Regions from separate parts of the Blautia segnis genome, predicted to be linked through region 4. Evidence: riboswitches for the same ligand, from Rfam matches in the RefSeq annotation. Region 4 holds a riboswitch; each other region holds the start of a gene.
What was found. A riboswitch is a leader RNA that binds a small molecule or an ion and turns the genes downstream of it on or off. The one in region 4 is predicted to bind cobalamin.

Region 1 (7,949 bases), on a different contig from region 4:
CTCTTCATTCTGATCACAGTACACATCAAAAATAGAACCCAGCAACATTTTTGTATACGGATGCATAGCCTTCTCACCAAGGGTTTCGCTTTCCAGAAGCTCCACGATCCTGCCAAGATACATCACTGCGATCCGCTGGCTTACGCTCCTTACCAGAGCCAGATCATGGCCGATAAACAGACAGCCAATGTTCTTTTCCTCTACAAGCTTTACCAGCAGCTGCGCAATCTGATTCTGTATGGAGACATCCAGCGCCCCTGTTGCCTCATCACAGATCAGAAGCTTGGGCTGAATGGAAATCGCACGGGCAATTGCCACTCTCTGCAGCTGACCGCCGGAAAGCTCATGAGGATAGCGGCTGACGAATTCTTCTGGAAGTCCAACCTCCTGAAGCAGTCTGCCCACTTCTTTCAGACCTTCTGCTTTGCTGATCCCATCGAAGTTCCGCCTGGCTTCCATAAGATAGGTTCCCACCTTCATTCTTGGACTAAATGAACTTAAAGGATCCTGGAATACCATCTGGATATTGCGGCGAAAACGCCTTTTCTCGCCGCCTTTCAATCCGATATAATCTTTTCCCTCCAGCAAAACCTTTCCATCGGAAGTCGGAGTGATCCCGGCGATCATTCTGGCCAGGGTACTTTTCCCGCAGCCGCTCTCTCCTACGATTCCCAGGCATTCGCCCTTCTGAAGGGAAAAACTAACATGATTTACTGCATACAGTTTTTCTTTTTTTACCGGAAATGTTTTGTTCAGATCCATCACTTCCAGAAGAATCTCATTACTTTGCAAATCGTTTTCCCTCCAGCCTTGGCACTGCTGCCAAAAGACTTCTGGTGTATTCATGCTTCGGATGGAAAATCACATCATCCCGCTTTCCGAACTCCACCAGTTTTCCCTGACACATAACTCCAATCTTATCTGAAATGTAGGAAGCAACTCCCATGTTGTGGGTTACAAGAATGATCGCTGCCTGATACTGCTCACGAAGCTTTTTCATTTCTCTTACAACCTCTGCCTGGATCGTTACATCCAAAGCAGAAGTGGGCTCATCTGCAAGCAGCAGCTTGGGCCTTGCAGTCATTGACATGGCAATTCCCACGCGCTGCTTCATTCCGCCAGAAAGCTCAAAGGGATAAGAGCTAAGCACACGTTCCGGATCTGTCAGATGCATCTTTGTCAGCATCTTTTTCTCCAGTCCGCGGCACTCCTCCTTCGGCATTTTGCGATGAACCAGAATTGACTCCCGATACTGAGAATCCACGATACGGATAGGATCCAGGGAAGCTCCAACATCCTGGAAAATCATTGCAATTTCCGTTCCACGGATTTTCTGTAGGGAGCGTTCATCCAATTCCAGAATGTTTTTTCCCTGAAATAAAATCTTTCCGTCTGTTACCTTGCCTCCAGGAGGCAGGATTCCCAGAATCGCGCGAATTAAAGTTGTTTTTCCGCTGCCGCTTTCACCTACAATGCTGACAATCTCCTTCTCTCCGATGGAAAGGGAAACATCGTCTACAGCGGCCTTTTGCCCCTGGTAGCTGATCGTACAGTTCTCAATGTTCAGAATATCCATAATTATTCAGCAAGTGTCCACTTATTTGTTACAAGATAATAGTCAATCGGGAATACAGTTACATTCTCGATTTTGCTGTTTACCAGAGTTACATTCTCATTTGCATACATCCAGATTGCCGGAGCGTCATCAGCAAGAACTTGCTGTGCTTCTACGAATGCGCTTACACGGTCTTCCTGGGTAAATGCAGCATCCAGCTTGTCCAGAACTGCCTGGAACTCATCGCTGTGATATCCGCTGTAGTTGTCGCTTCCGCCATCAGACCAGCGGTTCATCAGATATTTCTGTCCGTCACCAGCATTTACAGTCTGCCAGTTCGGGGATACCAGCATATCAAAATCACCAGCTGCACGCTTGTCGCTTACGTTCTCAAGCATCTCGATCTGAACGTCTACACCGATCTGTTTCCACATATCCTGCAGAGTCTCGCTGACTGCAGTGGAGGAACCGTTGGAAATAGAAATTGTAAGGGAAAGATTCTCTCCGTCCTTATCTACGATTCCATCTCCGTCTGTATCGCTGTATCCAGCTGCCTCAAGGCACTCTTTTGCTTTATCAAGGTCATAGGTCTGTGCAGTTACTTTGTCAGAATCATAACCAACAGACGGCGGGAATGCAGTTCCGATTGGAGAAGAATATCCGTTTCCTGCAACCTGTGCAACAACGTCACGGTCTACTGCATAGGATAATGCAAGACGAAGGTTCTTATCGGAAAGAGGATTTCCTTCGCGGCAGTTTAACTCGAAGTCGTTCTCTCTGGTACCGGTTACTTTTACGATGTTGATATCATCATTGTTCTCAACACGGCTGAGGGAAGTAGCATCCGGTCCCTGTGCAAGGTCGATATCTCCGGAAAGCATTGCATCTGCCTTTGTATCGCTTCCGATATTCTTTACAGTGATGCTCTTGATCTCCGGTGCTCCGTCCCAGTAATTCTCGTTTGCAACAAGCTCGATTTTCTCCTCAGATACATACTCAGATACTGCGTACGGACCTGTGCAGATCGGCATTGTGTCATAGTTGCTGGTGTCAGCAGTGGTGTCAACGATAACAGTCATAGGCTCTGTAAGCTGTGCTACAAATGCGCTGTACTCTCCGTCAGTTGTAAATACTACATATTCTCCGTCAACATCGATGCTTGCGATTTTAAGGTCTCCTCCACGGGAGTTGTTGTCGATAGATCTCTGAATGGAATCTTTTACGATTTCAGGTGTTAACTCTGTACCATTGCTGAATTTTACGCCCTGGCGAATATGGAAACGATAGGTTGTGTCATCTGTCTGCTCCCACTCATCTGCTAACTGTCCAACAATCTCCATGTTCTCGTTTACAGTTACAAGTGTCTCACCAACACCGCAGCGGGTAAGGTTCCATCCGCACCAGTCTGTTGCCGGATCCATACCTTCAATGTAAGTGAAAAGTGCCAGATTGATGTGGCTGTCGTTGTCAGCAGCAAATGTTGTAACACCGCTTCCCATTACGCTGCAAGCCATAACTCCTGCAAATAATAAAGACATTAACCGTTTTTTCATTTTGTTTTTTCTCCTCCTGTTGTTATGTGCATGTTTACTTTATCTATGTTCATCCTTCCAACCTCTGGGGCGGAAAGTAAACATCATTATTTTTTTCCTTTGGGATTCATCAGATCCTGAATACAGTCTCCCAATAAGTTGAATATAATAACATTTATCAAAATTACCATTCCCGGTGCCATAAGCATCCAGGGCGCTGAATACATATAATCTTTTCCTTCTGAAAGCATGTAGCCCCATTCCGGCGTAGGCGGCTGGGAGCCAAGTCCTAACAGGGAAAGTCCTGCAATCGTCAGAAGCTTGCTTCCAATATCCTGGGTGATATTTACCAGAAGGGAAGGCATAACATTTGGGATAATGTAGCCTGTCATAATGCGGAAATTGTTGGCTCCGCCCAGTCTGGCCTGTTCTATGTAGGTATTGTTCTTTATGGAAAGAACCAGGGAACGGCTGATTCTCGCGTAATAAGTCCATCCAGTGAGGGTCATTGCAAGGATCAGATTGGGAAGTCCTGTTCCCAGGAAGCTAACCAGTGCAATTGTGAAAATTGATCCTGGAAAAGCCATGAGCATATCGGAAAGACGCATCAACACTGCATCAAACGCGCCGCCCCAGAAACCGGCTGCTGTTCCCACCAGAATTCCCACAACTGAAATAATCGCAGTCACTGCAAAGGCAATCAGAAGAGAAGTTTTTCCTCCATAGAGGATTCTAGAAAAAATATCTCTTCCCATCTGGTCTGTTCCCAGAAGATACTGTTTGCAAGGTGCTTTCAATAAATCGGTATAGTGTGTTTCAAGAGGATCGTATGGAGCAAATTTCCCGGCAAACAACGCAAACAATAGGAAAATCACTGCAAATGCTGCCGAAATTCCAAAACGGATCCATATTTTTTTCTTACTCTTCATGCTGTACGGCTCCTCTCCTGATTCTTGGATCAAGCCACTGATATGAAATGTCCACCAAAAGATTTACCAGAACGTAAATGCATCCCATCCACATAACATATCCCTGGATCAGCTGATAATCTCTTCCGGAAATAGCAGCCACAGCCGCACTTCCAATTCCATTCCAGCTGAAAACCGTTTCCACGATCATGGTTCCTCCAAGCAGGCCGCCGAAGGACATTCCCAGCATGGTTACTACTGTAAGCAAGGAGTTGGGAAGCACATGGAAAAAGATGGTGCGGAATCTTCCCACGCCTCTGGCCTGACAGCCATTGATGTATTCTTCGTTCATCTGCTCTACCATTACCGCCCGGATTCGCCTTATATAATATGCGCTCATGCTTAATGATAAGGTGATGGCTGGCATGATCAGGCTTTTGAAGGAATCTGATCCGCCAACCGGAAGCCAGTGCAGATTGACTGCCAGCAGATAGATCAGCATCATACCGCCCCAGAAGCTTGGCAGTGAAATTCCAAGGAAGGACATAAACCGGATAATATAATCTGCTGCCTTATCCTTATACACTGCTGATAAAATTCCCAGCGGAAAAGAAATCAGAAGCATCAGAATAAAAGAAGCAACTGCCAGCTTAATGGTATTGGGAAGCTTTCTTCCAAGCACCTGGGAGACCGGCTGTGCATACTTTACCGACATTCCGAAATCACCGTGTAAAGCTCCCTTCAGCCAGCTTATATACTGTTCGCCGAAGGATTTGTTTAATCCATATTTTTCTTCAATCTTTGCAATTACTTCTCTGTCATGACCAGCACCCATGGATTCCGCCAGCTGCTCTGCCGGATTGGATGGCAGAATATATGTAAGTCCAAAGGTCATAATGGAAAGTCCAAACAGGATAATTACAAGTGAAACTAGTCGCTTACAAATTTCTTTTTTCACTTTTTCAGCCTTTCTGTGCTACAATGCAAAAGCTCATTGGCAGCGGACTGCCAGAAACTTCTACCTGTATTTTGCGAAATCCCAGGTCTACCAGTTTACCAAAATCCCATGCCGGGCGGTCAACCTGGCTCATGGGCAGTTTTTTCGCAATTTCTTCCATAATATGGAAATCTACATTTTCTTTGTTATGGCGTGCGTGACAGCCCTGATCCTCTTCGTCACCGTACAGCTTCTGAAATTCCTGGTACATCTTTTCATATTTCTCGCTGAAATAATGGCGGTAGTAATTTCCATCTTCCAGAATCAGAATTCCGCCTTTTTTCAGAACCCGGCTTACTTCCTCATAGGCTTTATCCGCATGCTCCAGATTCCAGAATACATTTCTTGACACCACTGCATCGAAGCTGTTGTCCGGAAATTCCAGATTCTGTACATCCATCTGCTTAAGATCCGCCTTCAGATTTTCCGCATCCAGATTTTTTCTGACTTCTTCCAGCATTTTGGGGCTGTAGTCCACGGCAGTTACCTGATATCCCATAGACGCTAACAAGGTGGTAAAAAATCCGGCACCGCAGCCATCGTCCAGTACCGTGCACCCTTCTTCCAGAGAATTGCGGAAAATATTTTCCCAGTGCTTTCCCGGTTCTGTCTTTCGCTCTTCCATACTGGCATCAGAAAATCCGCCAGCTCTCATGTCCCAGTATGTCTGAATATCCTTCAGTAATTCAGCCATTTACCTTTGTCCTCTCTGTTTTTTCAATAATAAAAGCCGCTGAAGACACAGCGGCTTAACGGCATAATATTTCTATTACACGCAACCTCTATACTGTGACTCGCAGCAAAAGTTCTTCATTCCGGCCGGTATTCTGGCTCCAGCGTCATCATACTGCTTTCCCTTCCCGATTACTCAGTGGATATAAAAGCATACTCGACTGTTACAGCTACGGCATAGCACAGGATTCTCACCTGTTTCCCGTTTACTCCGCCGCGTTTTACAAAAACGTGGCAGGCACCAAAATGGTTTCTTTATTAAATTTTTATACTAAAATCATGCAAACTGAGTTTAATATAATATTTTGCATTTGTCAATGAAATTGGCAGAATCCGCGATTATTTTACTAAACAACCACTTCCAAAATTCGTTTCCCCTCATAACTGATTTCCCGGATTCCGGTCTTTTTAGACTTATTAAAATTAAAGCTCAGCAAATATCCTTTTTCCATCTTATAAAATTCCAAATATTCAAAAAGCTGCTGCTCTCCACGGGTATTATATTCGTTTCCCCTCCAGATTTTCAATTCAATTATAAAGCGTTTTCCCTTATAATCAACGATTACATCCGTCCTTCTGCTATCCCTGGTTCTGGCCTCAATATAATAATTTCCCGTTCCATTTATAATAGGTTTTAAATAAAGTAAGAAAAGTTTTCTTCCATTTTCCTCTATAAATTTTTGATCGTTTTCTGCATATATTTCTTCATAATGCTCACAAAATTTTTCCATCACCAGATCCATCTGAAGCATTCCGGACACAATAAATCGATTACGTTCTATCCCGGCATCCTTATACAATTCACTGTTAATCGCCATTTCCGCCAAAAACAAATCATATAATTGTGTTTCAAAAATTCGATTGGATACTGCAGTAAGCCCATTCCTATCTTTTAAAAATCCAAAAGTCACTCCCAGATTAACTAATGGATTTTCAATCTTAAATGGGAAACTTACTCCGCCAAACAAAATACTTTGGAGCATTTCCTTCAATTTCGGATAATCTGACAGCTTTTTCACCATATCGTCAAATAGTGTGTTCTTTTCTCCCAACAGCATCTTCACCGCCGTAAGAAGCCCATCCTTACTCCAGCCTTCCTTCTTAGTAGGAAAAAGCTCACTTCCCGAAACTCTTTCATCCACTAGCTGACAAAGCCGTGACACCAGATATGGATAACCGGAAGTATAATTGTACAAAAATTCACTTACCTGCTCTATATCCATTCCAGTTTTAAAATCACTCTCATATTCCAGCAGCATAGCTCTAATATCCTGGATGGAAAAGTCCATACTTATATCAAAATCTACTGCAATATTCCATGGACTGTTATATTTTGACTCTTCTTCAGGATGTATTTTCACCTTCAAAGTCTTTATATCATATACGCCTGCCAAAACAACCGACTGGAAAGTCTGATCTTTTCCCTGCTGCATACGAAGATACTTTTCGCGAAGAAGCCCAAGAAATGATAAAAAGATCTGATTATCTGAGCTTTTGTCCACCTCATCGATCATAAGGATCACTGGCTGACCGCACGCTTTACACAGGGAACTGATCTTTGCTCCCAACGAGCGCAAGGGAAATTTTTCCAAAATAGGCTGATACCATTCTTCTACTATTTTCTCATCCGCATTTTGTTCTTTCAAACAATCGCCTATATCCAGCATAAGACCTTCTGCCAGACTGGAAAGTGACTGAAAATATTCATCCGCAGATTCAAAGCTCAGACTCAATACAATATAATTCTCCCTTAATCTTTTTTCAAGCAAATAGAGTGTGGTTGTTTTTCCATATTGTCTTGCACGATTTATGGTAAAATACTGCCCGTTTTCAATGTATTCACTGATAATCCGGTCAATTCTGCCACTGATATCTACCATATAATTCTTTTCCGGAATACATGTTCCTGTAGTGCAAAACCTTTTCTTCATACAAACACCTCCTCCATCTGTCATTTATAAAAAAGTATACCCAATTTTATTCCTGTCCGCAATCCGCCAATTAAATTACCTCGATCTGGCAGGCCTTCATGGCTTCCAGTGCTCTCTCGTGGCTTTCCGGGGTTACTCCTGCGCAGCAGAGGGAATCTACAATAATCGGCACCTCTGGAAGAAATGCTTTGAGCAGCATGGCATTGGAGATGACGCAGATGTCGGTGCAAAGTCCCACCAGTGTAATGCTGTCGATGGCTTCTGATTTATTGAACTCCTTCAGAACTTTTCCAA
Region 2 (7,949 bases), on a different contig from region 4:
CAGTCAATGCCGTGATCTTCGGAACCATCGAAGGCTTTACCGGAAGTACTGCACTTGGAATCACAGCAGATATCCGCTGGGCAGGAATCTGGTATCTGTGGGCAATTCTGTGGGGAACTGCGTTTGTGGAGGATATCTGCGGGAAAAAGCTGGGAAAATTTGTTCCATATCTTCAGGTCTTTGAGGGCGTTGTAACAGCCTGGATCCCCGGTGTTATGATGCTGCTTCAGATTTGGTAAAAAGAAAAACTGCAAGTTGGAGGTCAGAAAAAATGCTTTGTGAGCAGGTTTTGGGAAAGCTTCATGATTTTGATATAGAAGGAAAAACAGTGGAATATGTAGACATCGAATGGCACGAAGCTTTTAAGAAAATACATAAAAAAACAACGGACAAAGGGACGGAGGTTGGCATCCGCATGGATGATTCCATTCTTTCCCGGGGACTGTATCAGGATGATGTGATCTACGCAGATGATAAAAAAATAATTGCCGTAAATACCCCGCCATGCGAAGTGATCCGCGTGTCCTTCACCCCTGGACATGAGAAAATGGCAGCCAAGGTATGCTATGAGATCGGCAACCGGCATGCGCCTCTTTTCTGGGGAGAGGACGATACTTTTATTACCATTTATAATGAGCCAATGCTTGTGATGCTCCAGAAAATCCACGGTGTTAAGGCCGAAAAAGAGGTGCGAAAGCTTGATTTTGACAAGCGGATTTCTGCAAGCATCCACAACCATCATCACTAAAACAAGTAAAAAAACTGCAGTTATGGAGGTTCTTTATGTCAGAAAAACAGTTTTATCTTTTGCAGGTAAATGACGCCCTGTTTCCCATCGGAGGCTACTCTCATTCCCAGGGACTGGAAACCTATATTCAGCGGGGAATTGTCCATGATGCAGACACGGCGAGAGAATATATTACCCATAAAATAAAATGGAATCTTGCATATACAGAACTTCTGGGAGCCAGACTTGCCTATGAAGCCGCCAGGGAAAATGACCTGTCAGAGCTTCTGGAACTGGAAGAAATTCTGGAAGCCTCCAGGATTCCCATGGAGCAAAGAGAGGCTGCAAGAAAGATGGGCTCCCGTTTTGCCAAAACCATAGAAAAGCTGGGACTTTCCATCAGCGAAACGGGAATTTTCCGGGAATATCTGGACGCGAGAAAGGGAAAAGCGGTGAATCACTGCTGCATTTACGGCGTTTTCTGTGCCCAGATGGAGATTTCCATTGGGGAGGCTCTGGCCCATTATCTGTATGCACAGACCTCTGCAATGGTAACTAATTGCGTGAAGACGATCCCCTTAAGCCAGACCGCGGGACAGCAGCTTTTAAGCGGTTGTTATAAGGAATTTGGCGAGATTCTGGAAGATGTGATGCATAAAAGCAAAGAAGATTTGTGTCTTTCCGCACCAGGTTTTGATATCAGGGGAATCCAGCACGAAAAACTGTATTCCAGGCTATACATGTCATAAGAAGAAAAGAGGAAATCGAGATGTCATATGTAAAAATCGGAGTTGCGGGACCTGTTGGTTCCGGAAAAACAGCACTTATTGAGGCTTTGTCAAGAAAGATGGCAAAGGACTACAGCATTGGTGTGATCACAAACGATATTTATACAAAGGAGGACGCCCAGTTCCTTGCCAAAAACAGCGTTCTTCCAGTGGAGCGCATCATTGGCGTGGAGACAGGCGGCTGTCCCCATACTGCGATCCGTGAGGATGCATCCATGAACCTTGAGGCAGTGGATGAGATGATGGAACGCTTTCCGGACATTGAACTTCTTTTCATAGAAAGCGGCGGAGACAACTTATCTGCAACCTTCAGCCCGGAGCTGGTGGATGCTACCATTTTTGTCATCGACGTGGCAGAAGGGGATAAGATTCCGAGAAAAGGCGGCCCTGGAATTACCCGTTCCGACCTTCTTGTGATCAACAAAATTGACCTTGCCCCCTACGTTGGTGCAAGCCTGGAAGTTATGGAACGAGACTCCAGAAAAATGCGCGGTGACAGACCTTTCCAGTTCACCAACATCCGCGGAGATGAAAATGTGGATAAGGTAGTGGAGTGGATCAAAAAGAACGTACTGTTAGAAGGAATGTAAAGGTATGGATAATAAATTCGGAAAAATTTCCCGTATTCAGGCATGTGCCGCAGTCAGGGACGGCAAAACCATTCTGGAAGATTTATCCTTTACCGCCCCGTACAAGATCATGGTGCCCTTTGAGAAAGAAAACGACGGTATTCAGATCATGCCCCTTTGTGCGTCTGCGGGAATTATGGCAGGGGATTCCCAGGAATTTTCCTATCATGTGAAGGAAGGGGCGAACCTGGAAGTTTTGTCCCAGTCCTTTGAGAAAATCCATAAAATGGACGAGGGATCTGCTTTTCGTACCATTGAAATCCAGGTGGAGCAAAATGCAATCCTGTACTATTATCCCCAGCCTGTGATCCCCTTTTCTGGATCTGCATTTGACAGCACTATGACCATTTGTCTGGAGGATAAAACCTCCCGGCTGTTTTTGCTGGAAGTGATTTCCTGCGGCAGAAACGCTCATGAAGAGCGCTTTCAGTATCGGAGATTTTCCTCCAGGGTGCGGATTTACAGAGGGGAAAAGCTGATCTACCAGGACAATACCTGCTACGAACCGGAAAAAATGCCTATGGAAGGCATTGGAATGTACGAAGGATACACTCATATGGCCAATCTTTTTCTTTCAGAAATATATACTGGACAGGACAGCACAGATAAAGAAATCAATCTGGAATTACAGGAAAAAATCTGGCAGCTTCTTGACGAAGAACCGGACACGGACGGCGGAGTTACCCGTCTGACAACCGGCGACCTGGTCCTTCGAATCTTCGCCCATCGTGCCCAAACTCTCCAGCAGCTGGCCGACAAAATAAAGAAATTATATGAAGCAATTCATTAACGAACCAACAGGGACTGAGTTTTCTGACAAGATCCAAAACTTTGTCCCTGTTGTTTTTTTCTAGCTCCCCTCAAAAAGAAAAATTTATCGCTGTCAGTTTTCCCTTGACATCCTGATCTAAGATAGTTATAGTTCAAAATATTTGAATTATAACTATTCGGAAGAAAGGAAACCAACCATGGATGATACCTTACACTACCTGATTATGGCCAACCAGATGCTTGTCCAGAAAGCTTTGCTGGAACAGCTTAAGGATACCGGACTTACCATCGGGCAGCCCAAGATACTTGACTATTTGAAAGACCATGACGGCAGCAATCAGAAAGAAATCGCAAAAGCCTGCTTTTTGGAAGCTGGATCTCTTACCACTATTTTAAATAAGATGGAAGAGAAAGGGCTGATCGAGCGTCGGATTTTAAACGGCAACAGACGCAGCTTCCATATCTTTATGACAGAAGAGGGAAAGAAGAAACAGCAGCTGGTGTCCCAGGCTTTTGCCAAAATAGAAGAAAAGGCATTGTCCGGTGTTTCTGCCGAAGAATTCCAGCAGTTTTTGGCTGTATATGGAAAAATCTATGCGAATTTACAGGGGGAAAGAAATGAATAAGTTAAAAAGATATCTGTTGTTTCTGATTGGATTGTTTATCAATGCGCTTGGAGTCAGTCTTGTGACAAAAGCAAGCCTTGGAACCTCTCCAATTTCATCCATTCCTTATGTGCTAAGTCTTAAATTTCCGCCCACACTTGGAAATTTCACCATCATCTTCAGTATTCTTCTGATCTTGCTGCAGATCCTGATTCTGAGAAAGAATTTTAAGATAGAAAACATTCTGCAGATTCCGGTATCCATTGCCTTTGGATATTTTATTGACCTTACTATGTATCTGTTTTTCTGGGTAAATCCCGGAAATTATGCAATGAAGCTGGCTGCCCTTCTGGCAGGCTGCATCGTGCTTGGATTTGGCGTATATCTGGAACCACAAAGATCATATTTGATTCTTCCATGACCGTGATCGCAGGAATTCTTTTCTTTATTTTCTGGGGAAAATTAAACGGTGTCCGTGAAGGTACCATTATCGCAGCTCTGCTGGTAGGCTTTATTGCAAGATTATTTGGAAAACATCTGGAATTTATGCGGAAATTTATTATTGACGATATTGAAGAATGCGTTGAGGAAGCATTGAACTGACAATTTGGGGGGAACGATTGATTCCCCTTTGTTTTCAAAAAAATACAATCTGTGAAAAAATTTTTCTGGACAAGATTCCCAATATAAGCTATTCTTATAAGGAAAATTAGATAACATTTGTTGGTTTTGAACCAGCCTTTGTAAGTTCCTGTGCAAATGTCTGCACATGGATTAAAAGGGAAATCGGTGTAATTCCGGTACGATCCCGTCACTGTGATAGGGAGCTGCAGAACATAATCTCACTGGATGGACAGTTGTCAGTCTGGGAAGGGGTTCTGGAGCGAGGATCTTAAGTCAGGAGACCTGCTTATAAATGATTTGATATGATTCTTACGGTAGATAGGAAGCATGGTTTTTTTGTGTGCAATGACATCCGTAATTTCTGCGGGTGTTGTTTTTTTCTGCGCTTTTTTTCGAAAGCGTATCATTCCCCCTGCCTTTTTTTGCGAAAACTGAATCAGATCCGGCGAAAAACCTCCAACATGTAGGAAGGAGAGAAAATGTCAAAAAAACAAATTGGAAAAAGGCTTCTGCAGATTCTGATTGTTCTGATCGGTGTAAGTTTCTTTACATTCGGACTTACTTATCTTTCTCCTGGTGACCCGGCAGAAATCATGCTGACAGAGTGTGGCAACCTGCCTACACCGGAACTTCTGGAACAGACAAGACATGAACTGGGCCTTGACCGACCGTTTCTGGTACAGTACGGCTCCTGGGTAAAAGGAGTTCTGACCGGAGACATGGGAACATCCTATGCATTTAAAGTTCCCGTAACTGAAAAACTGATGAAATGCTTCTGGCCAACCCTTCAGATGTCACTGTTTGCCCTTCTTTTGATGATTTTATTCTCCATACCATGCGGAATCCTCTCCGCGGTGTATCAGAATAAGTGGCCGGATTATCTCATCCGCGGAATTACCTTCTTCGGGGTATCCATTCCAAGCTTCTGGATCGGTCTGATCCTTCTTAGCATCTTCGGAGTACAGCTTCGCTGGGTCAACGTAGCCGGAGGTACTACCGATTTCAAGACCATGATCCTGCCCTCCGTAACCCTGGCTCTTTCCATGTCTGCGAAATACACCAGACAGGTGCGAAACGCAGTGCTGGAGGAATTAAGACAGGACTATGTTATCGGAGCAAGAATGAGAGGAATCAAGGAAAGCGTGATCCTCTGGAGACATGTGCTCCCAAATGCAATGCTCCCAATCGTTACCCTTCTTGGTCTTTCCCTTGGCTCCCTGCTTGGTGGAACTGCAGTTGTTGAGATCATCTACAACTGGCCTGGAATGGGAAGCATGGCGATCAAGGCAATCGCCTGTCGTGACTATCCGATGGTGCAGGCCTATGTACTGATGATCGCGATTATGTATATGGTGATCAACATTATCGTTGACCTTTCCTATACTTATCTGGATCCGAGAATAAAGGAGGTTAAGTAAAGTGAAAAAGCAGAATTTTTTCTTAGCTCATAAACAGTTTACCGTATTCTTTATTCTGGCGCTTGCGGTTGTAGGCGTAGCTGTTTTTGCTCCCTGGATCGCACCAAAGGATCCGCTGGATGCAGTGATGGTGGATTCTCTGAAAGCCCCATGTGCAGAATATCCCCTTGGCGCTGACAAACTGGGACGAGACATTCTTTCCCGTGTGATCTATGGTACCAGAACCTCTCTGGTATCCACCCTGATCCTGGTAGCAACTATTTTTGTTGTAGGTACACTGCTTGGAATTATTGCAGGATACTTCGGCGGCTGGATCGATCAGGTGATCATGCGAATCGCAGATATGATGATCTCTTTCCCTGGAATGATCCTGGCAATCGCAATCGCAGGTATGCTTGGCCCAAGCCTTAGAAACGGAGTCATCGCCATCACAGCCGTAAGCTGGACAAAATATGCCCGTCTGGCAAGAAGTATGGTCCTGAAAGTAAAACGTAATCTGTATGTGGAAGCGGCTGTGGTAAACGGCACCAGTACATTCAAAATTTTGTGGAAGCATATCCTCCCCAACATGCTGACGACTATGACAGTAACAGCAGCGGCAGATATGGGTACCATGATGCTGGAACTTGCATCTCTTTCCTTCCTGGGATTCGGAGCAGTAGCACCGACACCGGAGTGGGGACTGATGCTGAACGAAGGAAGAACTTATATGGCAAAAGCACCGTGGCTGATGATCGCACCGGGTATCGCCATCGTAATCGTAGTAATCATTTTTAACATGCTTGGTGACAGTATCCGAGATATTCTGGATCCGAGACAGGACTGATAAAGGAGAAAAAGTATATGAAAAACAGAATCGCAAAAAAAGTATGTGCAGCAGCACTGGCAGGACTTATGGCAATGGCAATGATCCCGGCTACTTTCGTATTTGCAGATGGAAATACCATGACAATCGGTGTAACAAGCTTTGCTGATACACTGGAACCAACAGAGCAGTATTTCAGCTGGGTAATTTCCCGTTACGGTGTTGGACAGGGACTTACCAAGTTTGACGAGGAAGGAAACATGGTACCATGTCTTGCAACAGAGTGGACCAACAGTGAAGATGGAAAAACATGGACATTTACCATTCGTGAGGGCGTTAAATTCTCAAATGGCAACGATATGACACCAGAGCTTGTAAAAGCATCCCTGGAGCGTACTATGGAAATGTCAAACCGTGTACCGGAGTTCTTTGACATTGACAGCATTGAGGTTGACGGACAGAACATCACATTCAACCTGAACAGAGCAAACGCAAATATGGCAGGATGCCTGGCTGACCCGCTTTTCCTGATCATGGACACAAGCATTGACAACTCCAACATCGCAATGGAAGGCCCGGTCTGCACAGGCCCGTATGCATTCCAGTCCTTTGATCCGTCCGGAGATACAGTTGTTGTACGAAACGAGTATTACTGGGACGGCGAGGTTCCCAATGACAGTGTAACTCTTCGTATTATCGGAGACCAGACAACACGTTCCATGGCACTTCAGTCCGGCGAGATCGATGTTGCTTACAACTTAAAGACAGAGAACGTTTTCGAGTTTGACGGAAACGACAACTACAATATTCAGTCTCTGGAATCTCTTCGTTCTACCTATGCATTTATGAACCAGAACGGAGCACTTGGGGATCTTGCACTTCGTCAGGCAGTTCTCCGCGGACTTGACAAAGAGACCTACACCAGCATTCTTCTTGAGGGCGGCGCAACACCAGGAAAAGCTCCGGTACCGCCAACACTGGACTATGGATATGAGGAACTGAACGATGAGAATGCTTACGATACAGACGGAGCAAAGCAGGTTCTTGCAGATGCCGGATATGAGGATGTAGACGGTGACGGATATGTAGAAGATCCAGACGGAAATAAAGTAGAGCTTACCTTTGTATACTATGACAGTCGTGCAGAGCTTGGCGTATACGCGCAGGCAGCACAGGCAAGCTTAAAAGAAATCGGAATCAACATCAAGCTTGACTGCGTATCCTATGAGACCCTTCTTGACCGTCGTGATTCCTCCCAGTATGACCTTCTGATCTGGAACGTATTGGTTGCAAACACCGGTGACCCGGAAAACTACCTTCGTGAGAACTGGTACAGCACATCTGCAAACAACACTGCAGGATATTCCAATGCAGATGTAGATGCATGGCTGGATGAACTGGCTTCTACTATCGATGCAGAGGCAAGAAAAGAGCTGATCGTGAAGATCCAGCAGGCAATCATGGATGATGCGGCAACTGTATTCTTCGGGTATGAGAATACCTTCCTTATTTCCAAATCTACCGTAGAAGGACTTGTAATGTATCCAATGGATTACTACTGGGTAACTGCTGACATGAAGAT
Region 3 (7,949 bases), on a different contig from region 4:
TTGTAAAAACTTGCACTGATAAATAACAATTATGAAAAAAGGAAGGTAAGCATGCAAAGCAGAATCAAAAAATTCAGATGGTGGACACTCCTGTTACTGGTGATGGTTATGGCAGCTGGAGTTACATGCCGTGCTACATCTAAGGATGTTCAGGCAGCTACGAAGACCGGATTTCGTAAAGAAAATGGAAAAACCTACTACTACGATTCCAATGGTCAGAAACACAAAGGATGGCTGACATTAAGGGGAAGAAAATATTATTTTAATAGAAATACTGGTGTTCAGATAAAAGGATGGGTGAATGCGTCACAGGGCAGAAAGCGTTATTTTACCAGCGGCTCTGGAGCGATGGTAACCGGGTGGCTTACCAATTCTAAAGGACAGAGACGTTATTTTGATCCGTCCACAGGATATATGAAAACTAAATGGCTGAAGCTTGGAAACAAGACATATTATCTGTATTCTAAATCAGGTATTGCTGCTACAGGGTTTGTAAAGGATAGCAAGGGAAATACCCGTTATTTTACTAAGACAGGAATCATGGCTACAGGATGGCTTACCAGTTCTTCCGGAGCGAAACGATATTTCCAGGCTAATGGAGTTATGGCGAAAGGCTTTAAGAAGCTCAATAACGTTACATACTATTTCTATAAAGGCTCTGGAGTGATGGCTACAGGCTGGGTAAACAATACAAGCAAGGGTACCAAGTATTACTTTAACAAGTCAACAGGCGCAATGTATACAGGGGTACAGACCGTTGACGGCAAGAAATATGAGTTCTCAAGCTCCGGTATCTGCCTGGGTGAGAAGAAGGACGACCCATCACCAAGTGGAAATACAGGAAGCAAGACCATTAAGAATTACCTTGCAGGTGCGCTGAAACCGGTTGGAAAAGCTCTTTATGTCTGGGGCGGCGGCTGGAATGATTCTACCAGAAAGGGCCTTAGCTCCACTATGACAGACTGGTATAACAAGTGGCTTTCTAATCCATCCGGATATGATTATAACAATTATCGTGATCTCTCTGTTTCCAACAGGGCGAAAGGATTTGACTGTTCCGGCTTTGTGGGCTGGTCCGCTTATCAGGTAATGCAGACCAAGTCTGGTGTTGGTTCCGGATATACAGTAGTGTCTGGTGAAATTGGAAGTTATTATAAGAGCCTTGGATGGGGAACTGTTCTGAATCAGGCAGCTTTGTCAAAGGCAGGCTGGACACTGAAACCAGGTGATATTGGTTACAACTCTGGTCATACCTGGATCGTAATCGGTCAGTGCAGTGACAAGAGTGTTGTAATCGTTCACTCTACTCCTCAGGCTGGTGTTCAGATTTCCGGAACAACTACACCGACTGGAAATTATTCCAGCCAGGCAGTGGCTCTTGCAAAGAAATATATGGCAATGTATTCCGGATACAACAAATTCAATTATCATACATCCAGCGGAAACTATATCCGTAATGGTAATTATCTGAGATGGAACAGCAGTACTCTTTCTGATCCGGACGGATATTTAAACAAGACAGCTGATCAGATTCTTTATGATCTTTTTGGCAAATAATTTCACAGTGATTTACACTGGAGGAAATCAGTTTGAAACTGGTTTCCTCCTTTTTGAGTATTACGAATTACAAAAATCAATTTACGGTTGTGGGATTTTGCTTATAAGAACGCTGTATTTCTGGCAAATGAAATACGAATATATTACGAAATGTTACAGAAATTTAAAATTTATTGCATTTTAGGGTTGAAATGTTTGCGGAGCTGTGTTAATATGTAGCAAGATTGATTGAAATATTGCAAACATATTACAAATTTAGATATTTAGATTAAAAAATGAGGGTGACGAAACATGAAGAAAAGAATTGTATGTCTGACACTGGCAATTTTAATGTGCGGCTCACAGGCAGTAAGCGTAATGGCTGACCGCGAGAGCGACTTAAGAGAAGAGCAGGCTTGGACAAGCCAGCAGCTGGATGCTACATATGCACGTATGAATGCTCTCTGGGAGCAGAAACAGCAGCTTGAGAGCCAGATTGATTCCCTGAATTCCGATCTTGTTAATGTCATGGTTTCCATTCAGACTCTTGAGAATGATATTGCTTCCAAGGAAGCGGAAATTGAGAAAACCCAGGGCGACCTGACTAAGGCACAGAACGCCAAGGATAAACAGTACAGCTCCATGAAGAAACGTATCCAGTATCTTTATGAAAAAGGCGGAAACAATGCATGGTTCCAGATGATGCTCAACGCAGACAACCTTGCAGATCTTCTTACCAGGGCAGAGTACACACAGCAGATGTATGAGCAGGACAGAGAGAGCCTTCAGAAGTATGCGAGAACCATTGAAGAGGTTCAGAAGTTAGAAGATCAGTACGAGCAGGAGAAAGCTGATTTCGAGACAATGAAACAGGAGTATGAGGCACAGCAGTCCAATCTTCAGTATCAGCTGGATGTAACCCGTGCAAACAGTGCTGACTGCGAGAATGAGATCGCATACGCGCAGCAGCAGGCTACCGAGTATGCAAACCTTCTTGCAGAGCAGCAGGCTGAGATCGAGCAGCTTGAGGCAGAGCGTATTGCAGCTGAGGAAGAGGCAAGACGTCAGGCAGAGGCAGAAGCAGCTGCTGCAGCAGCTGCCGCACAGGAAGCAGAAGAGTCACAGAGTGATGAAAGCTATGATGACTACAGTGAAGATGATAGTGAGGACTACAGCGACAGTTCAGATACAGATGTTCAGTATGACGAGGATGGAGACGTTGTAAGCGGAAGCTCTGATTCTTCTTCTGATTATGAATATGATGAGTATGGAAACGTAATCGACAGCGATAATACAGTAGATTATGACAGCTACTCTGAAAGTTCTTCCAGCAGCTCATCCAGCAGTTCTTCCGGCTCAGGATCTTCTGTAGTGAACTATGCAACACAGTTTGTTGGAAATCCATATGTATGGGGCGGAACAAGTCTGACAAATGGTGCTGACTGCTCTGGGTTCGTACAGAGCGTATATGCAAACTTCGGCGTCAGCCTTCCGAGAACTTCCTATGAGCAGCAGAATGCAGGAACTGAAGTTTCCTATGCAGATGCACAGCCAGGAGATCTGATCTGCTACGGCGGTCATGTCGCAATCTACATGGGAAATGGACAGATTGTACACGCGTCCAACTCCAGAGACGGAATCAAGATCAGCGACAATGCTGCATACAGAACCATTACATCTGTAAGACGTCTTGTGTAATTGCAGCATAGGCCTGAATAAATACAGTACCTGCATCGGCGGGCATATTTAATGAAAGAATTTGAATCCCTCCCGGATCCTCGCTATGGAATCCGGGAGGTTTTTTGATGGTGGGATTGTTTTGGACTTTATGGTGAAAACTTGAGGGTGTCCGAAACAGAGTATAAAAGCGGAATTTGCTTTCCATAATTTTGATAAATAAATAACAGATTACGGGTTGACAAATACTTAGGCAGGTGGTACTATGATGTCAGTATAATTCCATATTGAACATATTAAGTGCTGGTAGCTATTAGCTGGCAGAAAGAGGGAATCAGGTGAGAAACCTGAGCGATCCGGTCACTGTAACAGAGGAGCAAGTCTCAGAGTCCATTGTGCGTATGCATGAGAAGGAGAGATGATGCGATGATTCTGGAGCCAGGAAACCTGCTTAGTATGGCGAGGTTAAACTTCCGATGAAAGTGTAACAACCAGTTTTAGGGAATCCGCAGCCCTGGAATGTTGTCCGCTTTTGTGAGTGGACATTTTTTATGGAATATCGCCTGTTCAGATGAATTATACAGATTAAATGGCAGGCGATACTACTTTGGATGAAACCGTTCCCTCCGCGTATATATGAACGGGTCATATTCTACCCCGGAGTAGCATCGCTCCCTCTTAAATATCTGCGAGAATTTTGAAGCCGCGTAAGCGGTTATTTTTTTATTTAATTGAAAATGATATAGAAGATTTCTACTATAAAAATCCTGCGGAAAAGGAATTTGTTAGGGCAGATGAGAAAGGAGCAGGAAAATGGAAAAAAATTATTGGGAAGGCAAGGAATATTCCTACTTCAGTCATAAGAACTGCGAATTTTTTCCCTGTCATAAAGGCGCAGATCCGGAGGATTTCAACTGCCTGTTCTGCTATTGTCCCCTCTATGCATTAGGGGATAAATGCGGCGGGAATTTCCACTACAACGAAAAAGGCTTCAAGGACTGCACTAACTGCCAGCTTCCCCACAAACGGAAAAATTATGGCTATGTCACCGGGAAGTATCAGGAACTGGCTGATTTGATGAAGAAGGCACGTGAAAATCAGGACGTAAAAGAAAAGTAAAACAAAAAGTTTCCCTACCCACAAATTGGGTGCAGGGAAACTTTTTATTTTGCAGATAAAATTAGCAGGAGCGGTATTTACTAACAAGTCGTTTTCTTGAACAATCACACACTACCGCATACTGAGAATCATCTTCAGCTTCGGAATCTGGTTATTCAGGATCAGTCCCTCCGGGAACATAGCCTGATGGACAAAATCTGCCGCATAAGTGAAATCCCCAATATGCTCTGCCCCATGACTGTCGCTGGACAGTACAATTGGAACCAGATATTTGCGGCAGCATCTTAAAATTTCCGCACAGTTGCTGCGGGTATCTCCGCGATAGCCATAAGGCGCAAGAGAAGCCTCATTCATCTCCAGAAGAACCCCATTTTCTCCGGCTGCCTTTACAACTGCATCATAATCTACCGGATACTGGGTATTATCAATATGCCCCAGAATCTTTACCATAGGATTTTTCATCACATTAAGAAAGGCTTTGGTGTTTTCCTCTTTGCTGGCTGGATGGAAATTCTGGGCGTGTATGCTGGCAATAGAATAGTCCAGCTTCTCAAGCAGCTCCTGCTCCAGGTCAACCTTGCCGTTCACATCCAAAATATTCAGTTCAATCCCATATAATAATTCCACATTAAAACGCTTCCGCGGCGAATAAGTAAGACTACGGAAATAAGACGCGGTTCCTGCTGCAAGAGTAGCTGGCCCGTGGTCTGTAATGCCAAGAAGCTTTAACCCTTTGCGTGAAGCTGACTTAGCCATGTCGCTGATGGTGCAGTTTGTTCCGTGCCCGCTTGCGATAGAGTGGGTATGCATATCGGAAAGATACATAAAAAATCATCTCCTGTTAAGAAGTCTGTGCATTCGGAAAGTTTAAAAAGCTGTGAATGCCTGTACTGTTTTCAGTATGACAGAGCAGAAAAAGACTGTCAACTGTAAAATAAGAAAAAATTGGAAAAACAAATAAAAACAACACACAAACACAAGAAAAACCACATATATATGTAGGAAAAGTGTTGCTTTTTGTTGACAGTCAAAACACCGGATAGTATAATTACGGTAGAAAAACAGCAAAAGATTTTGTATATATATTAAACTTTCAGGTATGGGAATGCTGTATGCTGACGGCAGGATCAGCCAAAGTTTCAGACAGGAGGAAAAATGGGATATACAGATAACATGTCTCCGGAAATGAAGCAGCGCATTGTGCAGGAGCTTGTACCAGGCAAGCAGATTTCCCTGGCACATATCATTGCCAATCCGGATAAGATTCTTTACACCAAATTAGGACTTGACCCGTCTCTGGATTATTCAAGGGCAGCCATTGGAATTATGACTGTCAGCCCTGCAGAGACAGCCATTATTATGGCAGACATTGCCATGAAGTCATCCGGCATTGAGCTGGGCTTTGTAGACCGCTTCAGCGGAAGCTTGATCATCACAGGCACTGTATCTGAGGTGGAAGCTTCCACAAGCGCCATTCTGGACTATGTGGGAAACAAGCTGGGCTTTACCTTATGCCCGATCACAAGGACCTGATATAATATGAAGAAACTGGTTCTCATCGGCCGCAGCGAAGCTGGCAAAACAACCCTGACCCAGGCTTTGCGCGGAGAAAAAATACACTATCACAAAACACAATATGTAAATAATTTTGATGTAATCGTAGACACGCCAGGAGAGTATGCCCAGACCCAAGGGCTTGGACACGCCCTGGCGTTGTATACATATGAATCCGATGTTGTGGGACTTCTGGTATCAGCTATCGAGCCGTACTGCCTGTTTCCCCCATGCATCACCTGCATGGCCAACCGCGAGGTGATCGGCATTGTCACCAAGATCCATAATCCCCAGGCCAATGTGAAGCTGGCAACCTCCTGGCTGCAGCTGGCCGGCTGCAAAAAGATCTTTTATGTGGATTCCAAGCAGCAGGAAGGCATCCCGGAAATCCTGGAATATCTCCGGGAAGAGGGAGATGTAATGCCCTGGGAAGAGGCTCCTGGAAAGCCAAAGGCGGACCTGGATGAGCCTGAGGATACTTCTGAAGAACCATCCGGGAAAAGCACAGAAGAAAGCAAAGAAAACAAACCTTGAGAATGTGGGAAAAATATCAAAACCACGTAAAACAACATAGCAATTCTCCAAAGATTCCACACAAAACAACATAAAACAACGGAAAAACCTTGACTTATGATGTGGAATGGTGTAAACTTACAACATAACCATAAAAGTAACAGGCTGACTATGTCCAGCCATGATAAGTTACCCGGTGCGGTACTATAAAATACATAATCCACCGCACCTGAATGTGCTTAAGGAGGAAAAAAGCATGGTAAACGAATACGAAATCAAAAAACAGATTTGCGACATCGGAAGAAGAATCTATAACCGCAACATGGTCGCAGCAAATGATGGCAACATCTCTGTAAAGCTTAACGACAATGAGTTCCTTTGCACACCTACTGGTGTATCCAAAGGCTTCATGACTCCAGAGTTCATCTGTAAAGTTGATGCAAAAGGAAATGTTATCCAGGCTAACCCAGGATTCAAACCATCATCTGAGATCAAGATGCATATGAGAGTATATGAGAAGAGACCGGATGTAGGATCTGTTGTACATGCTCATCCAATTTATGCAACATCCTTCGCTATCGCAGGAATCCCGCTTACACAGCCGATCATGCCAGAGGCAGTTATCGCTCTTGGATGCGTTCCGATCGCTGAGTACGGTACACCTTCTACAATGGAGATTCCGGATAACCTTGAGAAATACCTTCCATACTTCGATGCAGTTCTTCTTGAGAACCACGGAGCTCTTACATGGAGCACAGATCTGAACGCTGCATACATGAAGATGGAATCCGTAGAGTTCTACGCACAGCTTCTGTATCAGAGCAAACTTCTTGGCGGCCCGAAGGAATTCGATAAAGAGAACATCAAGAAACTTTATGAGATCCGTCGTAAATTCGGTATGCCTGGAAAACATCCTGCAAACCTCTGTCAGAACAAAGACGGCCTGAACTGCCACAACTGCGGCGGCGCTTGCCACAACGAGGACTACAAACAGTTCCCAGGATATCAGTATGATTTCGTTGGCGGAAGCGATGCTCCGACAGCAGACACAGCTAACAACGCTAATGCAGATGCAGAGTTAGTAGCTAAGATCACAAAACAGGTTATGGCACAGTTAGGCCTGAAATAATCTGAAAAATAAGAAATGCGGCTGCCCGGAGTGGTACCAGGCGGCTGCGTGAAACCTTTAAGGAGGAACAATCTCATGCCAATTAGCGAGAGCATGGTACAGGACATTGTACAGGAAGTTATGGCGAAAATGCAGATTGCAGAAGCTCCGGCCGGTAAACATGGAATTTTCAAAGATATGAACGAGGCTATCGAGGCAGCGAAAGCTTCCCAGAAAATCGTTCGGAAAATGTCCTTGGACCAGAGAGAAAAAATTATTACCTGCATTCGTAGAAAAACAAAAGAAAATGCAGAAATCCTTGCACGTATGGGTGTTGATGAGACCGGAATGGGAAATGTTGGGGACAAGATCCTCAAACATCATCTGGTAGCAGATAAGACACCAGGTACAGAAGATCTCAGCACTACAGCATGGTCAGGCG
Region 4 (7,949 bases):
GTTCAAAAGCCTTATCATGCAAGCATGAACGGCTTTTGAACTTGGGACCCTGATATCCGCATTTATTTCATAAGCTTCTGTAGTGTTGCAACAAGCTCATCAATGGTCTCATCCTTACCCTCCCGGATATCTCTTGCCACGCAGGTTCGGATATGGTTGGCAAGAAGCTCTTTATTAAAAGCATTCACAGCGGCATTTACAGCGGCGGACTGGATCAGGATGTCATTGCAGTAGGCATCGTTCTCCAGCATTCCTATAATGCCCCGGATCTGGCCTTCAATACGCTTCAGACGGTTGACCAGCTTTCTTCGCTCCGCTTCGGAACGCAAGGTGTGCTTGGCGCAGCAGGAACAGACCTTCTGTGCAGGTTCCTGGCTGGAAAGGGGTTCAGTATCGGCTGCAGTGTGGCTGCAGCAGGTTTCGGATTTATGATCAGCTGTCATAGGCAGGCTCCTTTCTTATTAAACAAATGATTGGCCGGAAACTGCGAACCGGCGTTTTAACTTTCAAATACCCTTTGGGGGTATCTTGCTTATGCACTTAATATATACCCCCTGAGGGTATTTGTCAAGGGCTTTTTTTGTTTCATTGTGGAGTTACAGCAGGTTAAAATATATCTGTCTGAAAGTCCATTGATATAGATTGTATATTCATAAAATATCCATAATACATTCATAAAAAATACATAAAATTATGGTATCTATTAGATATCCGAGTCGAATATGTATAATGATATAACGCAAAGGTCGCATCATGAACATGATGCATAAAAGAGAATCCGGTGAGAATCCGGAACGATGCCGTCACTGTGTAAGGGAGCTGCTTCAGAGCCCACTGGGTAACCGGGAAGGGGAAGCAGTGTTGAACGAAGTCAGGAGAACTGCCTTGGCGTAGAATTGTGGATCTGCGGTACACAGAACCTTATTCTCATAGCAATATATAGGAATGATACCAGTGTCAAAAGATATTTTGATACTCATATCATTGTAATCCTGTTTGGAGGAAATGTGTTTATGAGGAAAGTGCAGCTGCAGAGTTTGCAGCTGCTTTTTTACAAAGCAGGAATCACAGAAGCTTCCTGCCGTAGAAAAAGCCCTGCCGGGCCGTGTCCTTATACATAATTCAATCCGGAAATACAGGAAAAAAGAGGAAAAAGAAATGAAAAGAAAATCTTTATTAGCACTGCTTCTTGCAGCATCCATGGCAGCAAGCATGACTGCAGCAACAGGAACTGTTGCATTTGCAGAGGAAGCAACAGAGGAGACAACTGACGAAGCAGCAGATGACGCAGACGATGCAGAAGCAGCAGATGACGCTGAGGCAGCAGATGACACTGAGGCAGCAGACGATGCAGAGGCATCTGACGCAGATCAGGAGGCAGCTGATAAAGTTGCAGCACTTATCGATGCAATCTATGTTCAGGAGAGAACAGACGACACAGATGCACAGTGCAAGGAAGCTAAGGAAGCATGGGATGCTCTGACAGACGCTCAGAAAGAGCTGGTAGAGGGAGAAGAAGCAAGCCCGGAATATTTCGGACGCGATACAGGAGATGCTTCCAAGGATGATCCTCGTAACCAGGATGAGATCGGTGAGAACGAGCTTCTTGTGGTAAGCTTTGGTACTTCCTTCAACGACAGCCGTGTTGAGGATATCAAGGGAATCGAGGATGCTCTTGCAGAAGCTTTCCCGGACTGGGCTGTAAGAAGAGCATTTACCGCTCAGATTATCATCAACCATGTACAGGCAAGAGATGATGAGCACATCGACAACATGCAGCAGGCACTTGACCGTGCAGTAGCAAACGGTGTTAAGAATCTGGTTGTTCAGCCTACACACCTTATGCACGGTGCAGAGTACGATGAGATGGTAGAAGCGATCGATGAGTACAAAGATAAATTTGAGTCTGTAGCAATCGCTGAGCCAATGCTTGGTGAGGTTGGATCAGACGCTACTGCTATCAACGAAGACAAGGCTGCTGTTGCACAGGCAGTTACAGATGCAGCTGTAAAGAGCGCAGGATATGACAGCATGGAAGCTGCTGCTGAGGATGGAACCGCATTCGTATTCATGGGACACGGAACCTCTCACACAGCAAATGTTACATACAACCAGATGCAGACACAGATGGAGAAGCTTGGATTTACAAACGCATTCATCGGTACTGTAGAGGGTGAGCCGGAAGATACCGCTTGCGATGTTGTAATCGACAAAGTAAAAGATGCAGGCTTCAAGAAGGTTGTTCTTCGTCCGCTTATGGTTGTTGCAGGTGACCATGCAAACAACGATATGGCTGGTGATGATGAGGATTCCTGGAAGAGCATGTTCGAGGCTTCCGGAGATTTCGATGAGATCGATTGCCAGATCGAAGGACTTGGAAGAATTGATGCAGTTGAGCAGCTTTATGTAGAGCATATTCAGGCAGCAATTGATTCTATTGCAAAATAATCTGTTGATGTTTTATCTTTAATTCATCAAAAAGTAAGGAGAAAAGTTATTATGAAACGTTCATTAGTCATTTTATTATCAGCAGTAAGTATTTCCACCATGACAGCAGGAAGCGTTGCGCCTGTTTGGGCTGAAGCGGCACAGACAGAAGCTGCCAAAGCAGAGGACGCCGCAGAAGCTGAGCTTGAAGACGGCGTATACGGTGTGGAGTTTGACACAGACAGCGGCATGTTCCATGTAAATGAGGCATGCAATGGAAGAGCAGTTCTTACAGTGAAGGATGGCAAAATGACCGTTCATATTACACTTGTCTCCAAGAATATCGTAAATCTTTTCCTTGGAACAGCTGAGGACGCACAGAAGGATGGAGCTGAACTGATCCAGCCTACTACAGATACTGTTACCTACAGTGACGGAATGTCAGAGGAGGTTTACGGCTTCAATGTTCCGGTTGAGAAGCTGGACGAAGAGTTTGACCTTGCCATCCTTGGCAAAAAGGGTAAATGGTATGATCATAAGGTCAGCGTAAAAGATGCAAAAGAGCAGACTGAGGAAGAGAAAAACGCAGTAGTGATCGGTGAGGATGACAGCGAGACAGCAGATGCTGAAGCAAAAGAAGCAGAGGATTCCAAAAACTGATTTTCACAGCTAACAAGTAAACCCTTACAATATTTCTTATAAAAAGACAGGCCCCGGGCAATATCATTTCTGTTAAATGATATTGATTCCGGGAAGCCTGTCTTTTTATATATCTGTTTTAATTTTCTTTTCCCTCTCCTGCAAAGTATTCCTTTGTCAGTCTTACAACTGTTCCGGAGAGCAGGAATAATGCAATCAGGTTGGGGATTGCCATAAGACCGTTAAAGGTTTCGGCAATATTCCACATCAGTCCAAGATTTGCAGTGGCACCAAGGATAGCAACCAGAGCATAGACAACCATAAATGGTTTGATTACTTTTTCGGAAAACAGGAATTCGATACAGCGTGCACCGTAAAGGCCCCATCCAAGTGCTGTGGAAAAAGCGAAGCAGCACATTGCAACTGCAGTGAAAATGGATACCCAGTTTCCATATGTAGAAGTAAATCCAAGGATGGTCAGCTCAGCACCTGCGGCTTCTCCGTAAGTGATGGGAACGCCGCTGCACAGAATAACAAGTGCGGTCAGAGTACAGATGACGATGGTATCTGTAAATACTTCAAAAATTCCGAACATACCTTGCTTTACCGGCTTCTTGGTATCTGCACATGCATGTGCAATGGATCCGGTACCAAGACCGGCTTCATTGGAAAAGATACCACGGGAAACACCCTTTTTTATACTAAGGAACATGCTTCCGATAATACCGCCGGTTACAGCGGAGGGCTGGAAAGCTCCCTTAAAAATAGAAACAAATACGGACGGAATATTCTGGATGTTCAGAAGAATTACTCCAAGTCCAAGGAGAATGTAAAGCAGCGCCATAAACGGAACAAGCTTTTCTGTTACCTGGCCGATACGCTTGATTCCACCAAGAAGGATCATGGCAATCAGGATGGCAATCACAATACCAATGATCAGATTAGATGTGGAAACTGCGCTTTTGCTAATAATGTTATAATTTAAAAGTGCGGAGTTAATAGCTGTGGTAATGGTATTTACCTGTGTGGCATTGCCTGTTCCGAATACGGTGAGAACACCGAAGGCCGCGAACAGATAAGCCAGCCAGTTCCATTTTTTGCCAAGACCGTTTTTGATGTAGTACATCGGTCCTCCTACCAGTTCTCCGTTTGCATTGATTTCACGGAAATGAACAGCAAGGGTAACCTCTGCGAATTTGGTACACATTCCGAAAAGTGCGGAGACCCACATCCAGAAAATAGCACCGGGTCCGCCGATGGCAATGGCACCTGCCACGCCGGCAATATTTCCGGTACCTACTGTGGCGGCAAGAGCCGTACACACAGCCTGGAAAGGAGTGATAGCGCCGTCGGAAGCGCTGCGCTTGCGGAAAATACGTCCAAGAGTAGTGCGGATCGCATAGGGGAATTTGCGGATCTGAAGAAAACCGGTGCGGATGCTAAGGTAAAGTCCGACGCCGAAAATACAGACCATTGCAGGAACTCCCCAGATAAAATTATTGACAGCTGTATTAATGGTTTCGATAATCTGCAGCATAGAATACCTCTCTTAAGTTTTTTATCGGATAAAGTTTGTTTTGATCTTATCCTCCGCCTGTGGAGTGGTAATTCCCGCCGCTTTACCTGCTTCGATACATTTCAGAAGCCATGCCATATTGCTTCCCAGGGTGCGCATGATCTGTAATCCCTCTTCATCCTGCTGTACCTCTGCCGGAGTATTGCCGTGTACCATGTTCCAGTAGTTTGCAGATACAACCGGCATCTCGTGATAGCTGAAATATTTCTGAAGCACATCCAGGGTAGCAGTAGTTCCGGCTCTTCTTGCAGAAGCAACTGCTGCAGCCGGTTTGTGAAGCATGTCCTTGCCTGCCATGGAGCAGAGCTTATCCATGAACTCAATAATCTGTCCTGTGGGGGAAGCCCAGTATACCGGGGAACCTACAACCAGAGCATCTGCCTCCTTTAATTTCGCCGCCGCCGCTTTTACGTTATCTTTATCAGGATCTCCTGCCTGGAAAATCTCGGTATCAATTCCGTTCTGATTCAGAGTTTTTGCAACCTCACTAAGTGCAGTGAAGGTACAGCCTTCCTTACGCGGGCTGCCGTTTAAAAGTAAAACCTTCATGTTCTTTCATCCTTTCATCTCGCTAAAGCGTTAATATATTTCTTTATTATACGATAGGAGTGGTTTAATTTCAAGACACAGTATATTCACATTTACAGGATATAATAGAAAAATTAAATGATATCAGGGTCAAAAGGTCAAAAAGCCGTTCGTGCTTGCACGATAAGGCTTTTGAACTTGGGACCCGCCGAACATGAGGAAGTAGCGATTTACGCAGTAAATCAGCGGATTCCGAATGTTCGAGAATTGCGGGAGCAGCTTTGCTGCGAAGCAATTCGTAGATATCAAGTTAGGGGCAAAAAACCTTTTGCCCCTAACTTCATTATATAAATAGCAGAAAGGAATTTGCAAGTGCTTCAAATTAAAGACATACATAAAGAATACAGAACCGGAAATCTGGTGCAAAGAGCCCTGGACGGAGTGAGTCTTAGCCTTCGGGACAATGAATTTGTGGCAATTTTAGGTCCAAGCGGTTCTGGCAAGACCACCCTTTTGAATATTATCGGTGGCCTGGACCGTTACGACAGCGGAGACCTGATCATCAATGGAATTTCCACCAGGAAATATAAGGACAGGGATTGGGATTCCTACAGAAATCACACCATTGGCTTTGTTTTTCAAAGCTATAACCTGATTCCCCATCAGACTGTGCTGGCCAATGTGGAGCTTGCTCTGACCATTTCCGGTGTTTCCAAAAACGAGAGACGGCGCAGGGCCAAAGAAGCTCTTGAGAAAGTGGGGCTTGGCGCCCAGCTTCACAAGCGTCCCAGTCAGATGTCCGGCGGACAGATGCAGCGAGTAGCCATTGCCCGTGCCCTGGTCAATGACCCGGAGATTCTTCTCGCGGATGAACCAACCGGGGCCCTGGACTCTGATACCAGCGTTCAGGTTATGGAGCTTCTGAAAGAGGTTGCAAAGGAGCGCCTTGTGGTAATGGTAACACACAATCCGGAGCTTGCCCAGCTTTACGCAACCAGAATCGTGACTGTGAAGGATGGAAAAATCCTGTCAGACACAGATCCCTTTGAGGTGGATACAAAGCAGATGGCAGCACCTGTTCACAAGAACATGGGAAAATCCTCCATGTCTTTTTTCACTGCATTGTCTCTTAGCTTTCAGAACCTGAAGACAAAAAAGGCAAGAACCCTTCTCACTTCCTTTGCCGGTTCTATCGGCATCATCGGAATTGCCCTGATTCTTTCCATATCTAATGGCGTAGACAAATACATCACAGACATGGAGGAGGAGACCCTTTCCGAGTATCCTCTGCAGATTCAGAGCACAGGGGTGGACCTGACTTCCATGATGATGGGCGCAGCGTCTGCCCAGAGTGAGAAAAAGGAAGGAGAGGTAGGGGTGGCGCAGATGGTCACCAATATGTTTTCCAAGATGAATTCCAATGATTTGGAATCTCTGAAAACTTTTCTGGACAGTGATGAAAGTCAGGTGGACCAGTATGCCAATTCTGTGGAATACAGCTATTTAGTTTCCCCGCAGATTTTCCGTCAGGAAAAAAACGGCATCCGCCAGGTAAATCCGGACAAATCCTTTTCCTCCATGGGTCTTGGCTCCGGTTCCTCCAACAGCATTATGTCTTCTACCATGAGTACAGATGTGTTCTACGAAATGCCGGAGAATGAAGAATTGTACAAAAATCAGTATGATGTGAAAGCCGGCAGATGGCCGGAAAATTACCAGGAATGTGTGCTGGTGCTTACCTCTCATGGAGATATCAGCGATTTTCTCCAGTACACACTGGGTCTTCGGGACAGTAAAGAGCTGGATGATATGGTGCAGAAATTTATGGCAGAGGAAGCAGTTGAGATGCCAGAGAATGGAGAAGCCTATTCCTATGATCAGATTCTCGGAACCAGCTTCAAGCTTGTAAACAGTACGGATTATTACGAATATGATTCAGAATACAAGGTCTGGAAGGACAAATCTGACAACAGTGCTTACATGAAAAAACTGGTGGCAGATGGGGAGGACCTTACTATTGTAGGAATCGTACAGCCTGCAGAAGGTGCCACAGCATCTATGCTCACAGCAGGAATTGGCTATACGCCGGCACTTACCAGACATGTGATCCAAAAGGCAGCGTCCAGTGACATTGTAAAGCAGCAGCTGGAAAATGAAAAAATCAATGTTTTTACAGGGGAGGCGTTTGGGAAGGAAGACCAGGAGGAAAGCAAATTTAATATGGAATCTCTTTTTGGCATCAATGAGGATGCCCTGAAGGAGGCCTTTCAGATCGATGAAAGTGCTTTTAATATGGATCTTTCCAGCATGGCTCTCTCGGGAATGAGCATGGATATGCCGGATTTGTCCGAAAGCAGCATGCCTGATTTTTCCAGTTTGATCAGCTTTGGAGACTTGAATCTGGATCTATCCGATGCCATTGACCCGGAAGAGATTTTGAAGGAACTTTCAGCAGATCAGGTTCCGGATATGAGTGAGGCATTGAAGTCTGTGAAGTTTGATTTTACAGAGGAAAAAGCCACTGCGCTTCTGAAGGATGTTCTGGAAGGATACCAGGAGAGCATTCAGGATAAGCCGGAGGCGGATCTGTCAAAAATGCAGTCGGCCATTCAGCAGTTTCTTAGTTCCAGTGAAGTAAATGACAGGCTGTCTGCAGACATTGAGCAGCTGGTGAATGACAATATCAAGGTGGACGTTTCCACAGAAAAAATGATCGCCGCTGCAGTGAAGCTGATGAATCAGTACCAGGAATATGCCAGGGCCAATGGAATAGAAAAAG

Region 1: another riboswitch for cobalamin. It lies ahead of H8S54_RS03745 (class I SAM-dependent methyltransferase); the one in region 4 lies ahead of H8S54_RS14240 (sirohydrochlorin cobaltochelatase).
Region 2: another riboswitch for cobalamin. It lies ahead of nikB (nickel ABC transporter permease); the one in region 4 lies ahead of H8S54_RS14240 (sirohydrochlorin cobaltochelatase).
Region 3: another riboswitch for cobalamin. It lies ahead of H8S54_RS01230 (cysteine-rich small domain-containing protein); the one in region 4 lies ahead of H8S54_RS14240 (sirohydrochlorin cobaltochelatase).

Annotation. Positions count from the first base shown of each region.
Region 1 covers NZ_JACOOT010000009.1:67,698-75,646, forward strand. The annotation lists gene H8S54_RS03720 (ABC transporter ATP-binding protein) at 1-792, opposite strand, end outside; gene H8S54_RS03725 (ABC transporter ATP-binding protein) at 782-1,576, opposite strand; gene H8S54_RS03730 (ABC transporter substrate-binding protein) at 1,579-3,108, opposite strand; gene H8S54_RS03735 (ABC transporter permease) at 3,195-4,016, opposite strand; gene nikB (nickel ABC transporter permease) at 4,006-4,953, opposite strand; gene H8S54_RS03745 (class I SAM-dependent methyltransferase) at 4,958-5,686, opposite strand; cobalamin riboswitch at 5,793-5,985, opposite strand; gene H8S54_RS03750 (AAA-like domain-containing protein) at 6,072-7,655, opposite strand; gene H8S54_RS03755 (cysteine hydrolase family protein) at 7,726-7,949, opposite strand, start outside.
Region 2 covers NZ_JACOOT010000003.1:197,088-205,036, forward strand. The annotation lists gene H8S54_RS01630 (AmiS/UreI family transporter) at 1-239, shown strand, start outside; gene H8S54_RS01635 (urease accessory protein UreE) at 272-748, shown strand; gene H8S54_RS01640 (urease accessory protein UreF) at 784-1,476, shown strand; gene ureG (urease accessory protein UreG) at 1,497-2,105, shown strand; gene H8S54_RS01650 (urease accessory protein UreD) at 2,110-2,934, shown strand; gene H8S54_RS01655 (MarR family winged helix-turn-helix transcriptional regulator) at 3,113-3,541, shown strand; gene H8S54_RS01660 (YczE/YyaS/YitT family protein) at 3,534-3,941, shown strand; gene H8S54_RS18510 (hypothetical protein) at 3,938-4,123, shown strand; cobalamin riboswitch at 4,249-4,448, shown strand; gene nikB (nickel ABC transporter permease) at 4,624-5,562, shown strand; gene nikC (nickel transporter permease) at 5,564-6,388, shown strand; gene H8S54_RS01675 (ABC transporter substrate-binding protein) at 6,406-7,949, shown strand, end outside.
Region 3 covers NZ_JACOOT010000003.1:103,091-111,039, forward strand. The annotation lists gene H8S54_RS01220 (N-acetylmuramoyl-L-alanine amidase family protein) at 52-1,557, shown strand; gene H8S54_RS01225 (C40 family peptidase) at 1,849-3,234, shown strand; cobalamin riboswitch at 3,495-3,682, shown strand; gene H8S54_RS01230 (cysteine-rich small domain-containing protein) at 4,027-4,332, shown strand; gene H8S54_RS01235 (phosphatase) at 4,444-5,157, opposite strand; gene H8S54_RS01240 (BMC domain-containing protein) at 5,488-5,865, shown strand; gene H8S54_RS01245 (EutP/PduV family microcompartment system protein) at 5,872-6,420, shown strand; gene H8S54_RS01250 (class II aldolase/adducin family protein) at 6,656-7,528, shown strand; gene H8S54_RS01255 (aldehyde dehydrogenase family protein) at 7,604-7,949, shown strand, end outside.
Region 4 covers NZ_JACOOT010000033.1:103,997-111,945, forward strand. The annotation lists gene H8S54_RS14235 (metal-sensing transcriptional repressor) at 63-443, opposite strand; cobalamin riboswitch at 727-902, shown strand; gene H8S54_RS14240 (sirohydrochlorin cobaltochelatase) at 1,159-2,448, shown strand; gene H8S54_RS14245 (hypothetical protein) at 2,500-3,087, shown strand; gene H8S54_RS14250 (alanine/glycine:cation symporter family protein) at 3,206-4,603, opposite strand; gene H8S54_RS14255 (flavodoxin family protein) at 4,625-5,191, opposite strand; gene H8S54_RS14260 (ATP-binding cassette domain-containing protein) at 5,543-7,949, shown strand, end outside.